DNA from 4 places in the Synechococcus sp. RS9902 genome. Region 3 is predicted to be linked to each of the others. Evidence: predicted binding sites of a transcription regulator. Region 3 holds the regulator's gene; each other region holds the start of a gene.
The links. Region 3 encodes NtcA, which controls nitrogen genes in cyanobacteria. Its sites were predicted from a motif close to GTANCNNNNGNTAC; they were not measured.

Region 1: SynRS9902_RS13180 (circularly permuted type 2 ATP-grasp protein) is a predicted target of NtcA. The motif match lies at 1,849-1,862, and genes of this name have one in related genera.
Region 2: SynRS9902_RS03600 (DUF4278 domain-containing protein) is a predicted target of NtcA. The motif match lies at 1,108-1,121, and genes of this name have one in related genera.
Region 4: SynRS9902_RS04655 (DUF4278 domain-containing protein) is a predicted target of NtcA. The motif match lies at 1,054-1,067, and genes of this name have one in related genera.

The regions. Positions count from the first base shown of each region.
Region 1 covers NZ_CP047949.1:2,416,321-2,419,586, reverse strand. The annotation lists gene SynRS9902_RS13185 (alpha-E domain-containing protein) at 1-267, opposite strand, end outside; gene SynRS9902_RS13180 (circularly permuted type 2 ATP-grasp protein) at 261-1,736, opposite strand; gene SynRS9902_RS13175 (sodium:solute symporter family protein) at 2,053-3,266, shown strand, end outside.
Region 2 covers NZ_CP047949.1:692,883-696,148, forward strand. The annotation lists gene SynRS9902_RS03590 (hypothetical protein) at 355-507, opposite strand; gene SynRS9902_RS03595 (DUF3104 domain-containing protein) at 739-1,029, shown strand; gene SynRS9902_RS03600 (DUF4278 domain-containing protein) at 1,202-1,369, shown strand; gene SynRS9902_RS03605 (hypothetical protein) at 1,505-1,657, shown strand; gene SynRS9902_RS03610 (hypothetical protein) at 1,852-2,019, shown strand; gene SynRS9902_RS13575 (hypothetical protein) at 2,242-2,424, shown strand; gene SynRS9902_RS03615 (hypothetical protein) at 2,456-2,692, opposite strand; gene SynRS9902_RS03620 (leucyl aminopeptidase) at 2,689-3,266, opposite strand, start outside.
Region 3 covers NZ_CP047949.1:271,778-275,043, forward strand. The annotation lists gene SynRS9902_RS01295 (DUF3084 domain-containing protein) at 1-979, opposite strand, end outside; gene ntcA (global nitrogen regulator NtcA) at 1,007-1,723, opposite strand; gene rph (ribonuclease PH) at 1,782-2,525, opposite strand; gene SynRS9902_RS01310 (cob(I)yrinic acid a,c-diamide adenosyltransferase) at 2,671-3,266, shown strand, end outside.
Region 4 covers NZ_CP047949.1:896,274-899,539, forward strand. The annotation lists gene SynRS9902_RS04640 (hypothetical protein) at 1-179, opposite strand, end outside; gene SynRS9902_RS04645 (hypothetical protein) at 188-385, opposite strand; gene SynRS9902_RS04650 (hypothetical protein) at 513-749, opposite strand; gene SynRS9902_RS04655 (DUF4278 domain-containing protein) at 825-1,052, opposite strand; gene SynRS9902_RS04660 (hypothetical protein) at 1,252-1,650, opposite strand; gene SynRS9902_RS04665 (peroxiredoxin-like family protein) at 1,734-2,465, shown strand; gene SynRS9902_RS04670 (rhomboid family intramembrane serine protease) at 2,510-3,049, opposite strand; gene SynRS9902_RS04675 (NAD(P)/FAD-dependent oxidoreductase) at 3,094-3,266, shown strand, end outside.

The DNA of each region.
Region 1 (3,266 bases), 340 kb from region 3:
CACCGCAATGCAGCTCACGATGCTGTTGGGATTGCTGCGGTCCTGCAGCAGGAAGCGCACCACCTGTTTGGGCGTGGCATCGGGATAGGTCGTATCGAAGCGGTGGCGATCCCCCGTCACCTCCACCAGCGGCAGCCAAGGTTCGGCGCTGCCCGGAGGACAGTCCAGCGCCATCGCCTCACTCACTTCCAGAAAGCGCGAGATGTTTTCGGCCCGTTCCAGATAGCGGTTGATCCAGTAGAGCGAATCGGCAACGCGGCTCAGCACGGCACCGCCTCCTGGGGGTGCCGTGCCGCCATCCGTTGGTCGTCGACGATCCAGGTGTCCTTACAGCCGCCGCCCTGGGACGAATTCACCACCAGGGAGCCCCGCTTGAGTGCCACGCGCGTCAGCCCCCCTGGACTCACCCAGCTGCTTGCGCCGCGCAGCACGTAGGGGCGCAGATCAACGTGGCAGGGGTAGAGCTCACCGTCACTGAGGGATGGCACGGTGGAGAGTTGCAGCGTGGGCTGCGCAATGAAGTTGCGGGGATTCGCACGGATCTTCGTGTCGAAGTCCGCCAGCTCCGATCGGCTGGCCTGGGGTCCGATCAGCATTCCATAGCCCCCGGCTTCCGCCACCGACTTCACTACCAATTGCTCGAGGTGTTCGAGCACGTAGCGCCGGTCGTCCGGTCGGGCGCAGAGATAGGTGGGAACGTTCTCGATGATCGGCTCCTCATCGAGGTAGTAGCGGATCATCGCCGGCACGTGGGCGTAGATCAGCTTGTCGTCGGCGACGCCGGTGCCCGGGGCGTTGGCGATGGCGACCCGTCCTTGCCGCAGCACGTCGATCAGGCCCGGCACCCCCAGCATCGAGTCGTGGCGGAACACAGTGGGATCGAGAAAATCGTCGTCGATCCGGCGGTAAATCACATCCACAGGCTTGAGGCCGTTGGTGCTGCGCATCCACACCCGGCCGTCTTCGCACACCAGGTCGCGCCCTTCTACCAGTGCAATGCCCATCTGCTGGGCCAGATAGCTGTGCTCGAAATAGGCGCTGTTGAACACCCCTGGCGTCAGGATTGCCACGCGGGGGGTGTCACTCCAGGGCGCCAGGTCTTGAAGGGTGCGCAGCAGATGGGATGGATAGGCGTCGATCGGTTGAACGGCACGGCCTTCGAACAGGCCAGGGAACAACCGTTTCATCACCCGACGGTTCTCGAGGAAATAGGCCACCCCCGATGGACAACGCAGGTTGTCTTCCAGGACACGCCAGGTGCCACTGCCATCGCGGATCAGGTCGAGCCCGGAGATGTGGCACCAGCGGTTGAGCGGCAGGCTGATGCCCTGCATCTGAGGTCGCCAGCCGGAGGAACTTTCAACGTCTTCCCGCGGGATCACTCCATCATTGAGGATCTGCTGGGGGCCATAGATGTCGGCGAGAAACCAGTCGATGGCTTCCAGGCGTTGCAGCAGTCCCCGATCCAGGGTGATCCAGTCGCTGCGGCTGATAAGCCGGGGCAAGGGATCGAAGGGGAGAATCCGTTCGCTGCCTTTGAGGCCGGAATCGTTGAGGCGAAAGGTGGCGCCGAGGCGACGCAGCAGCTGGCTAGCCGAGGCATGGCTGCGGTTGAGCTCGGGCAATCCCAGCTGCCCCAGTGATGTGAGCAGCGTGGCCAGATCGTCACGCGGCCTTGCTGTTTCATTGCAGAAATATTCGTCGAAGCCGACCGTGGGTTTGTAGTCGGTGAACATTCCAATCGCGTGGGTGAATGTCATCCAAGGCGTCGCCCCAACCCCCTTCGGGTGGTGGTTGCTACACATTCCGCAATTTCGGGCGATCGGACGCTGACCGCCTGATGTTTGGGTATCCGAAGGCACCGAAATCGAAGGCGACAGCTGGAGCTGGGACGCCTCTTTTGCTTACCTGTTTCTGGAGTTCAAACGCTCTTCGCCTTGGATGAATTGCTCTGGGCGCGACTGATCTTTGCCCTTGGTGCCGTTGTGACTGCGGCGACGGTGGTGATGATTCTGCGCGGACACCTGTATTGGAATCGCAGGGGGTCGACGGATGTCCGCTGACTCGGTTCCCTTCCTTCAGCCCGGGATCGCCTGGGCGTTGGTGGTGCTGTTCTCTGTGCTCTGGGTGGCGCTGGGGATTGCCTGGGGCCGGCGCGGTCAAGGCAATGCCGACGACTACATGCTGGCGGGGCGCAACATCGGGCTGGCCCTGAGTACGGCCACGTTGATGGCCTCCTGGGTCACCGGCAACACCACCCTGCTCGCCCCTGAATTCGGCTACAAAACCGGCCTCTGGGGAATGTTCAGCTATGCCCTGGCCGGGCTTGGCCTGATTCTGTTCGCCCCCCTGGCTTCGCGAATCAAGCAGTTGATGCCCAACGGGCGCACCAGCGGCGACTTCATTCGCCTGCGCTACGGGCGTCTGGCCTGGTGGGTGTTCATGGTGATCACCGCGATTTACACCCTGGGCTTTCTGATGACCCAGGCGATGGGTGCTGGCCTGCTGCTGCAGGCGCTTTCAGGCTTCGATTACCACGTGGGAATGGTGGTGGTGATTGGTGTTGCCACCGCCTACACCCTGTTCGGTGGGATGCGGGCCGTGATTGGCACCGATTTCATCCAGTCGCTGTTGATCATGGTGTTGCTGGCGGTGGTGGCGGTGCTTGCCTTCCGTCAATTCCCGATGCCTGAGGTGCATGCCTCTTTGGTGGCCCGGCATCCCGATCGGCTTGATCTGCTGCTGCCGGCGGGCTTGTTGATCGCCTGGAATTCCGCCCTCTTTTCGATGGGCGAAGTGTTTCACAACAACATCTGGTGGTCCCGGGTGTTCGCCAGCCGGCGCTCGGTGGTGATGACCTCTTTTGTTTTGGGGGGCATCGCCTGGATGAGCGTGCCGATGGTGACGGGCTCCATTGGCCTCGTGGCCCTGGCCCGTGAGCTGCCCCTCGAGCAGGTGAACATGGTGTTCCCTGTGATGGCAGCCGATCTGCTCGGGGCCGGTGGCGCGGCTTTGGTGTTTGTGGTGGTGTTTGCTTCGCTCACCTCCACCCTGGATTCGTTGCTGGCATCCACCGCCGATCTGTTGGCGGAGGATGTGTACTTCCGCCTGTTGCGGCCCCAGGCCAGCGACCTTCAGCTCAAGCAGGCGGCGCGGCTGATGGTGGTGGGGCTGGCCGTCGTCACTCTGGCGCTGTCCTGGCCGCGGCTGGATTCGCTGGCGTCGGTGCTGTTCTTCACTGGTGCCCTGGTGGCCTCCACGGTTTG
Region 2 (3,266 bases), 420 kb from region 3:
CTCACTAGAAATTGGTGGTTTGTTGTCTCAGAAGTCTCCGCACAACCTCGCTTTAAATCGAGCCCCACACCAGGGTGGTTGTTCGCATCCAGCGCATGCTTCGTGCAGCTGAGCTCTTGTGCTGCATGGGGCGGTTCAAATCAAAACGATGGCAGCCTCATTCCTCGGCAGAGCGCCCCCGGATGCGCGCACGGTCGCTTAGCCAGATGATCACCCGCGAAATCGCCCACGCGAGGGCGACGCCTAACAGGATCGAGAGCAGCGACTCCAAGCACAGCACTTGAGGACACCGGCAACTGCCGGATGCTCCTCAATATGCCGATCTGATCAAGGAATGCGTCGGGACTGTTGCGATCAGTCGCTTGCTTTGGCGTCCTTGTTCTTGTCTGTTGCTGGCTGTGTTGTGGCCTGAGGCTTGGATGCTGCCTTGCAGGCCAGGGAGGCTTCCAGGCGCTGGAGCTGCGCTTCGCGCAGGGCATCGGAAATGCGGAGAGTGCGGTCAGTCATCGATTGGCGTTCTCGACGGCGGCAGGATCAGGACCTTGTGCGATCGAAAGGGGGCCTTCGGGTCTGAAGACTGTCGAAACTTAGACGCCAACGGGTCAACGTCCAGGGAGCAAAAGTGCTTACGTCAGTGTCTGGCAACGCGTCTGCGCTTCAACGCCAGCGCGATTGACGGCTTGCCAAACCCATATCGCCATGACTATAAGTACAGGTGTACTGATTCTTGGGTGGCTCATGTCGGTTGATCACGGTGATCTCGCGGTGAAGGCGGAGGCTCCCTTTCTCCACGTCCGCCCAGGGCACTTTGTGATCGTCGCTGGAGGCCAGCTCGATCAAGGGGATTGGTGGATGGGGCAGGTGCTCTTCTGCGAGGGAAGTGCTCGCCACCCCAGGCTTCCGTCGCTGTTTCAGGTGGCTGACGTGGATACGGGCGTTATCAAATGGATCAATGCCGACGCGGTCTCGGATGTGATCTGGTCGATGGATGGATGGCCCACCAGTGCGTCTGTCTCTTCCGGCTGTTGATCGAGTGGGGCCTTGATCAAGGGGCGGTGTGTATTCGCATGAACGACACGGGCTTGACGGTTGCCTTATGAGTAGTTTGTAGCGGTTGCTACAAAACGTTCACCCCCTCTTGAGGGGGCGCAGATGCTCCAAGCCATGGAACGGGGACTTGGATTTCTTCGAGGAACATCCAATGACTGCACTTCTCTATCGAGGCCACACCTACGCAGCTGCTCCAGCCACTCCCAAGGCCTGCGTTGAATTGACCTACCGCCGCGAGCACTACAACACCTGCCGCCAGGAACTTATCGGCGAAAGCCGCCGCACCCTCACCTACCGGGGCGTCACCTACACCAAGTAGCCCGAAGCACCCGTTGGTGCCTGCCCCTGCCCCCTTTCAAGGGCAGGGGCTTTTTGTTGGGCAGTCGGATGGAGGCAAGCCACGGTCCAAGGGAGATACCGACATCCTGTAGGGCGAGCCAGTCAGCATTCGCCGATGGAATCGGATCTCACCGCCATCGTGATCTCCTCGGTGTTTCTTGGGGTGGGTTTTGTGATTGCCAAGTTCTTCCCCGAAGCCGCGTTGCTGGCGGCGGTGTTCCTGGTGGGGTTGGCGATTCTCAACGTCGCCCTTGTTCTTGTGGCCTGATGCCCAAAAAAAGAGGGGGTGTTCCCTAAGCGCCCCCGCTCGACGCATTGCCACTTCACCGAAAGAAGCCCCGCAGGATGGCCTGGGCTCCCGTGGCTGGTCGTCGCCATTACGAAAAAAGGCCGGGCTCTGCGGGCGCCCTCGCTGCGTTGACAGGGGCCGCACCATACGCATGTTCATTATGAACTTTTTTCATGGCAAACGTCCGCGAGATGGTCAACACCCATCTGCCCGTCGCGCTCAAGCTGATCAACAGCGCCGCCCTTGTTGCGATTGCGCTTTCAACCCTCTGTGCTGCTGGCTCTCTGCGTGAGATGTCTGGCAGGTCTGCTGCTCCAGCGGCTGTCACTGAAGCCAACTGATCCCAATGAAATAGAGCGATACCCCGTATCGCTCCAGGGGATTTGCCGCCCGTTACTTGATCAAATCTGGTCGAATTCCTTAAGAAACCAACATCCAACCTGTTGAAAAGATTAAGCGCGGCAACCTGATTGATTCAGCAAGTTCTCAGTGAACAGACGGGTTTCCGGCCATCGACGATGCTTCAGCCCATGCTTACGATCAGGCGGTGAGAGGAGGGTTGTATGTATCTGCTGACCATTAAGGATGGTCTTGGTACCCGTCATATCGGTCCCTACGCGTCGCCGAAGCACGCATCGGATGATCTCGATCGGGTGTTGGAAACCTGCTCCGAGCGAGCACGGTGGCAGATTCATGCATTGGAAACCCCAGACCGCTCCCTCGAATTGCAGGCTGTCGCTTCCTGAGGATTTTTCGTCCTGAACCTGGGCGCCCTGATCAGTTCTGACGTCGTCCCGGGAATCCCCGGGTCAGACCGCTGTCGATCATCAGGCCGATGCCGGCATTGATGCAGATCAGGCTGAGGGTTCCGTACCAGAACCAGGGGCCTGCGTCCTTGCCCAGCATTTGAACAACCTTGCGGCTCACCGCTTCGCCGAACAGGCAGAGGCCCACCGGGAGCAGCAGCACCCCCAGCTGGGCCTTGATGTACCAGCGCACCGGGGAGCGGCTCATGACTGGGCCAGCACCCAGTTCACCAGGGTGCGCACCCCGTAACCGGTGGCACCAGCGGGATTGACGCCTTTGCCCTTGTCGCTCCAGACCGGCCCGGCGATGTCGATGTGGGCCCAGGCGGTGTCTTTGGCCACGAACTCCTTGAGGAACAGGGCCGCTGTGATCGAACCGCCGGGGCGCGGGCCGGTGTTCTTCATGTCGGCCAGCAACGACTTCAACCCATCCTTGTAGGACTGCCGCAGTGGCATGCGCCAGAGTCCTTCCCCGCCCGTCTGAGCGGCAGCATCAAGGGCCTCTGCCAGGTCGTCGTTGTTGGACCACAGCCCGGCCATCTCATCCCCAAGGGCAATGACGCAGGCTCCGGTGAGGGTGGCCAGATCGACCACGGCATCGGGCTTCTGCTCACAGGCGTAGAGCAGGGCATCGGCGAGGGTGAGGCGGCCTTCGGCGTCGGTGTTGTTGATCTCGATCGTCATGCCGTTGGCGGCCGTGACGATGTCGCCAGGGTGGACGGCGGAGCCGTTCACCATGTTTTCGCAGGAGGCCACCACCATGTGCACCTCAACGCCGGCTG
Region 3 (3,266 bases):
CTTCGGCATAGGCCGAGGCCAGGAGAAGGTTCAACCGTGTGCGAATGCCCTCTGGAGTGCGTTCATCGGGTTGCAGTGTGGTGGTGGCCAGCAAGTCTCCGCGTTGGGTTACCGGCCGGTTCGGACGCACCTCGGGGAAGGCATACACAGCTGTTTCGCCCCGCAGCACATTGGTGGCTGAGCGCAGCGAGATCACCCAGGTCTCCGGTTTGCGGATGATGCTTTGCAGGCGTTCCACATCGCTGCGCGGAACGCGGATCAACTGGCGTTCGGGTGCCTCGCCAGGTCGCACTTTCCCGTATGCGTTGAGATTGGCCTCCTGCAACAGCCTGTCGACAGCCTGTTTGGCCTGGTCCGGAGCATCGAGTCGAACCGTTGCTCTTGCCAAGGTCTGTCCGCTGCTGATCACCACCGATCCACGCCGTAAGGCGACCAGATTGCGTTCCAGTTCTTTGAGTTCCTTCTCACCGGCTCGGATGCGGCTGCGAACGCTGTTGAGTTCGGCTTCCGTGCGCTCGATGTCCGCATCGCGGGAGGCGATGTCCTGGCTAAGGCGTTCACGTTCGGCTTCGAGTTGGGCCAGCTCCTTCTGAAGAGGAGCCAGTTCGAGGCGCAGGGTGTTGGCCCGTTGCTGTGATTGCTCGAGCTCAATGGCGATCCGTTTGGTTTCCGTTTGGGTCTTGTCCCGTTCCCGCTCGGCTGCCTTTAGCTGCTGACGGCTGTCTTGGAGTTTCTCCTGTAGGGCATCCAGTTCAAACAGGCCCACCCGCAACTGCCGGCTCACCAGAAGCATCAGGCCAAGTGAGAGTGCGCTGATCAGGCTGCCGGTCAACACCGTGATCAACACTGCGGTGCGCCGTGGGCGCATGCTGAACAAACTCAGTCGCGCTTTGCCGACGCGGCTGCCCAAGCGGTCGCCCAGGGTCGACAGCACGCCCCCGAGCACCAACAGAACCAGAATCAGTGCCCAGCCGCTCATCGCTGCACAAGTCGGGCGATGGCAGGCCTAGCTGAAGCGTTTGGCCAGCGCGATCGGATCCAGAACCGTGATTTTCTTGCGGTCAATCTGAACCAGACCGGATTGACGCAAGTCTCCCAGCAGACGCGTGATTGTGACGCGTGTTGAGCCAATTGCTTCAGCGATGGCCTGATGGGACAGGCGCAGGTCGATGGTGATGCCCAGCTCATCGGCCACGCCGAAGTCCCTGCAAAGCACCAGCAGGAAGCTCACCAGCCGGGATGACATGTCCCGATGGGTGAGGGTTTCAATCATTGTCTCGGTCTGCAGAATCCGGCTGGAGAGACCCTGAAGCAAGCGCAGGCCAACGCTGGTGTCGGCTTCGATGGCGGCCTTCACGGAGGTCGCTGGTGCCGTCACCATTTCAACCCGGGTGAAGGCCACAGCGTGATAGAAGCGGTCGGACCGTTGACCAGTCAACAACGACAGCACCCCGAAGAGGCTGTTCTCGCGCAGCAGGGCCACGGTGATCTCTTCCCCCGATTCGTAGACGCGGGACAGACGAACAGCTCCCCGGCGGATCAAATACACCCGTTCTGCGGGATCTCCGGGGAAGAAGATGGTCTTGTTGCGATCCACCAGTTCACTGCTGGCGCCATCGAGATCCCTAATGATCTCCAGAAGGGAACGGTTGGCCGGTTCTGCGCTGGGAGCTGGAGCCACCATTTGCGGGGTGTATCGGCTGAAACCTCGGCTACTGGTCATGACAACCCCCTGGTGAAGCGAAGCTACGGAGCAAGCGATGCTTGCCATGTAGCGGTTATTACCTATTAATGCTGTGTTCGCCTGCGGCCTGGCGTTGTGCCTGCATCAGGGATGACAATCCCGGCTCAGCCAGATCCAGCAGTTCATTGAGTTGCTTGCGGCTGAATGGTGCTCCCTCCGCAGTGCCTTGGATTTCCAGCAAACGGCCATCGCCGGCCTGCACAACGTTCAGGTCCACCTCAGCTCGGCTGTCTTCGCTGTAGTCCAGATCCAGCAGGGCGTGGCCATCAACCAAGCCCACGGATACGGCCGCTACCTGATCGATCAGGGGCGATTGCTCCAGGACTCCTTGCTCCACCAGTGATCGGCAGGCCTGGTCCAGGGCGAGCCATGCTCCGGTGATCGAGGCCGTCCGGGTGCCGGCGTCCGCTTGGATCACGTCGCAGTCGATCAGCAAGGTGCGCTCCCCTAGGCGCTCCATGTCGATCACGGCGCGCAGGCTTCGGCCGATCAGCCGCTGAATTTCCTGGGTGCGACCCGAGAGTTTCATCAGCTCTCGTGATTGCCGCTGTGGGGTGGATCCGGGCAGCAACCGGTATTCGGCGCTGAGCCATCCCAACCCTTCTCCCTTGCGCCAGCTGGGGACCTTGTCCTCCAAGCAAACGCTGCAGAGAACCGCGGTTCGGCCTGTATGAACCACAAGGGAGCTCAAGGCAAACCCCATCGGATTCCAGGTCACCGAGAACGGTCGCAACTGTTGCGGGCGACGGCCATCAGTGCGTTGTTCAGGGGATTGGCTCATCGGTGGTGTGCAGTTCGTCAAGCCTCGCAGGCGGTTGGTTCTCGCCCTGTCCAAACACCATGGGTGGTGTCAATCCCCTTGTGGAATGTGATCTCGCCGCTACATTCAAGGTCTTGCCGGGGTCGCCCGGACAGATGCTTCCGTGATGACCACAAGCCTCGCCGACCCCCAATCCTTCCCGAATTCCCTGGATCGGGATCAGCAGGCCTTGCAGCGGGCGGGCCTGAGGCCCTTGCCTGCCGTCTCTGATCCGCCACCCCTACATCTGGTGGCTCCCGAAGGGCAGCTGCAAGTGCATACGGCGCCTTATCGAGGCAGTTTCGCCAGTGTTCTCAGCCAGGCCATGCGAGCTGCAGGCTTGGGCAGTCGTGTTCTGATCAGTCAGTTCCTCAAAGGCGGCGTGCAGCAGGGACCGGCCGGCCGGGTGCAGCTCTGCGGAGGCCTCGTCTGGCTGCGGCCGGCAGTGCCCCTCTGCCTCTCCTCGCCGGGGCATCCCGGTGGCGCAGAGGCGGTGGCTGAGGTTTGGTCCATCTGCCGCCAGCATCTGATCCAGGGAGATCTCGACCAGCTGGTGTTGGATGAAATCGGCCTTGCAGTGGCCTTCGGATACCTGGATGAAGCGGACGTGATTGCAGCCCTTGAGCAGCGGCCCGCTTCGATGGATGTGATCATCACTGGACCTGCAATCCCCGCCGGTGTGGTGGAGATGGCAGATCAAGTCACGGAGTTGCGCCGAGGTTT
Region 4 (3,266 bases), 620 kb from region 3:
GCCGCAGCGACAGCCGTGCTGTCCTTGCCTTCCGCAATGATCAAACGGTTGATGGCCATGGCGTTGCCCAGGCGATTCAGCACCTGATCGATCAAGCGACACTGATCAAATTCGGCGCGCCCCGCAGCCGGGATCCCCAGCAGGATCAGGCTCCAACACGCAGCACGCCAGCCTTTCATCGATCAGCTCAGGGGCTGTAGGTGATGGTGCACTGATAGCGGCTGCTGGCTCCCACATCAATGCTCTTGCAAGTGGTGTTGGTGATCGTTGCCCCTTTCGGGATTACCCGCATCGCCTCAGCGGTGGCGAACTGCTCGGACGGCCCTTGGGCTGTGGCTCGCTTGCCACCGGCAAGAGCCATGGATCCCAAAAGGAGGCTCGCCATCAACAGCGTCGCGTTTCGCATCGTTATGGACCTAAGGGGGGTGCTTCTCCTTTCGGTTTACACAGAACGCTTTCAGGTGACAGCCGTGTTGTGTTTAACAGCCGCCGCGCTCAGCAGCCAGTCCCGTTCAACAGCCACCCCGGCACCAGCGTTGGCGTTGCGGCCTTGGTTCAGCGTTGGCTTCGCTGGCTGGAGTCGGACCAGGGATTGGAGGTGGCGGCAACAACGCTGCGGGCTGAACGGGAAGACGTCGCGACCCCCATGCGGCATCGAAGGGAACCACCACGAGGGGGATCGGTTCCGCACTCTTTGCTGGCCAGGCCAAAGCACTGGACGCGATCAGGACTGTGATCAGAAGTCTCATCGCGCCATTGTGCCGATCCTGCAGCGTTATGCCGTCACGTCGGCTGCGTTCTCAGTGCCCTACCCCAATGCCTTTTCAGACTTTGGAGTAGGAGACGCCGCGGTAGGTGAGAGCAACGCTATTGCGAACGGATTTGATCTGCTCAGCCCGATAGCTTTTGCCCATGTATTTCAGTTGGATTGTTGGCCGCGTCGATACTGCTTCAGCTTTTGCATATTTGTTGCCCAAGAAAGTGAGTTCCATGGCGTGAATAGGGATGAGTAAAAACTTTTTGAGTTCTACGTTCTCGCCCGAATGCAGCAAGGTTCCGCTTGATACCTTGCTCTTTAGCCATTGTTAAGGCTGCATCAGCTTGATACAAGTTCTGCTCTTAAGCACTGTCCTGGCAGGAGAAAGGGTTGATTCGACTTGTGGGATTTTGTGTTTATTGATGTGAAGCCGTTGAAATATTTGTTGGTTTTGTGTGCGCTGTTGAACTTGTTTTGATTGATTCTCTCAGGCTTCAGGCTTCAGGCTTGGAGCGCTCCTCTGTTTGCGCTTTGCTGCAGCGTTGGCATGCAGCAATCCTGTCTTTGTGGTGTTCCGGCAGAGTTAGCCGGAATGGGTCCACGTCAAATTCGTAGCCACAGGAGCAGCGGGCATGGAACTTCAGTTTTTTCGCTTTTTTGAGTCGCATTAACAGGGTGACGTTGCCAAAAACCTGATCGGGCTTGAATCGCTCCAGCTTGGTGCGTTCCTCCGGCGCATGCTTCACCCGGGCCTTGTGCAGGGCGTTGCGCACGGAGTTTTCACTGCCTTTGCCCAGGATTTTGGGGATCTGCAGGATTGATCGCCCTTCCTGCAGATACAGACGCTTGATCTCTTCGATCTCAGCACTTGTGAAGCCAGATTTCTTGCCCACCTGCTTCCTTCCTTTGATTTGATTCTCTCAGGCGGTGCGAAGCGCCGTCCACGTTTCCTGAGGCGAAATGTCAGCCTGTCGGGATGATTCCACTTGACCCACTGCTGCAACGGCTGGCCGGAGTTGCCGGCATGGAGAGCGGCTGCAAGCGCCTCGTTGTTGTGCAGGGCCAGCTGGGGGATTTCGACTCGATCGAATACGCCCAGGCGCTGGTGCCAAGGCTTCCCCAGTTGGCGGCAGCAGGGGTCAAGGTTCAGCTGTTCGGCATCGGCAACGCCGCCAGTGCCGAACGCTTCGCGGCCTTCACCGGCTTTCCCCTCCAGCAGCTGATCGCCGATCCATCACCCCAGTTGCATCAGGCCCTGGGGTTGGAGGCCGGTTTGAAGCTCCCCGGTGGGCCCTGGCCTGGTTTTCTGCTGATGTGCGCCGGCGTGGGCTCGCCGGGCACCCTGCGCGAGGTTTTGCGCGGTTACACCGGTGATCGCTCGGCGGCCCAGATCTTCGACGACGAAGAGTGGGTTGAAGCCTTTCCTCTGCCGCGCTTCCGGGGGGCTCTGTTCCGCCGGGCCGGTGGTGCCGGGTTCCAGCGACCGTTTGAGCTTGCCACCAAGCGTTTGCGCAACATGAATGAAGTGCTCCGCAACTGGCGCACCTACGTGCCCTGTGACGACTACATCACCCAGCGCGGCGCAACCGTTCTGCTCGATGCTGATGACAGCGTGATCTACTGCCATCGCGATCAAAGCCTGCTCGGCCACTCCGCCACCATGGAACGTCCCTTGGCGTTTCTCGATGAGGTTCTGGCCCAGGGCTGAGCTCAACTGGCGGTGTTCAATCGGCTGTCTTCAATTGGACGTCTTCAGGAAGTAGTGGGCTCGCGATACACCGCAAGAGCCGCCACCAATCCGCCAACGAACCCTGCGCTGTGGCCGATCCAGCTGACGCCGGCGGGGGAAACGCCGGGGATCAAGGCGATCAGGGCTGAGCCGTAGAGCCAGAACGCCACCAGGCCCAGGGCGATGGAGAGGATGCGGCGTTCCAGCCAGCCGATCAGCAGCATGTAGCCCATCAGTCCGTAAACCACGCCCGAGAGCCCATGGCTGCGGGCGGGCCAGAACAGGGCCACGGGAATGTTGATCAGCAGCACCGACAGCCAGACGCTCAGGTAATCGCGCATCCCCCGGCTGAGCACCAGCCAGCTCAGGGGCAGAAACGCCAGGCTGTTGGAGATCAGGTGCCCGAAGCCGGCATGGCTGAGTGGCGCTGTGATCACCCCCCACCACGGTTGATCCGGCCCCATCGGCAGGTTCCACTGCCCCGCAAACAGCAGTTGGTCGATCAGCTCCTGCCCCCAGGCCAAGGCCAGGATCAGCAGGGGAAGCAGCAGTCGAGTGCGCATCGTCTTGCGCCAATGACCACAATGATGACGCGGATGCTGAGCGGATGATCAGAAGCGACGTCGACGTTCTGGTGATCGGCAGCGGCATCGGCGGACTCTGTGCCGCAGGTTTGTGTGCCCGCGCCGGCCGTGAGGTGTTGGTGCTGGAAGCCCATCACCAACCCGGTGGAGCCGCCCATGGCTTTCAACGCCAGGGGTATCACTTCGAATCCGGTCC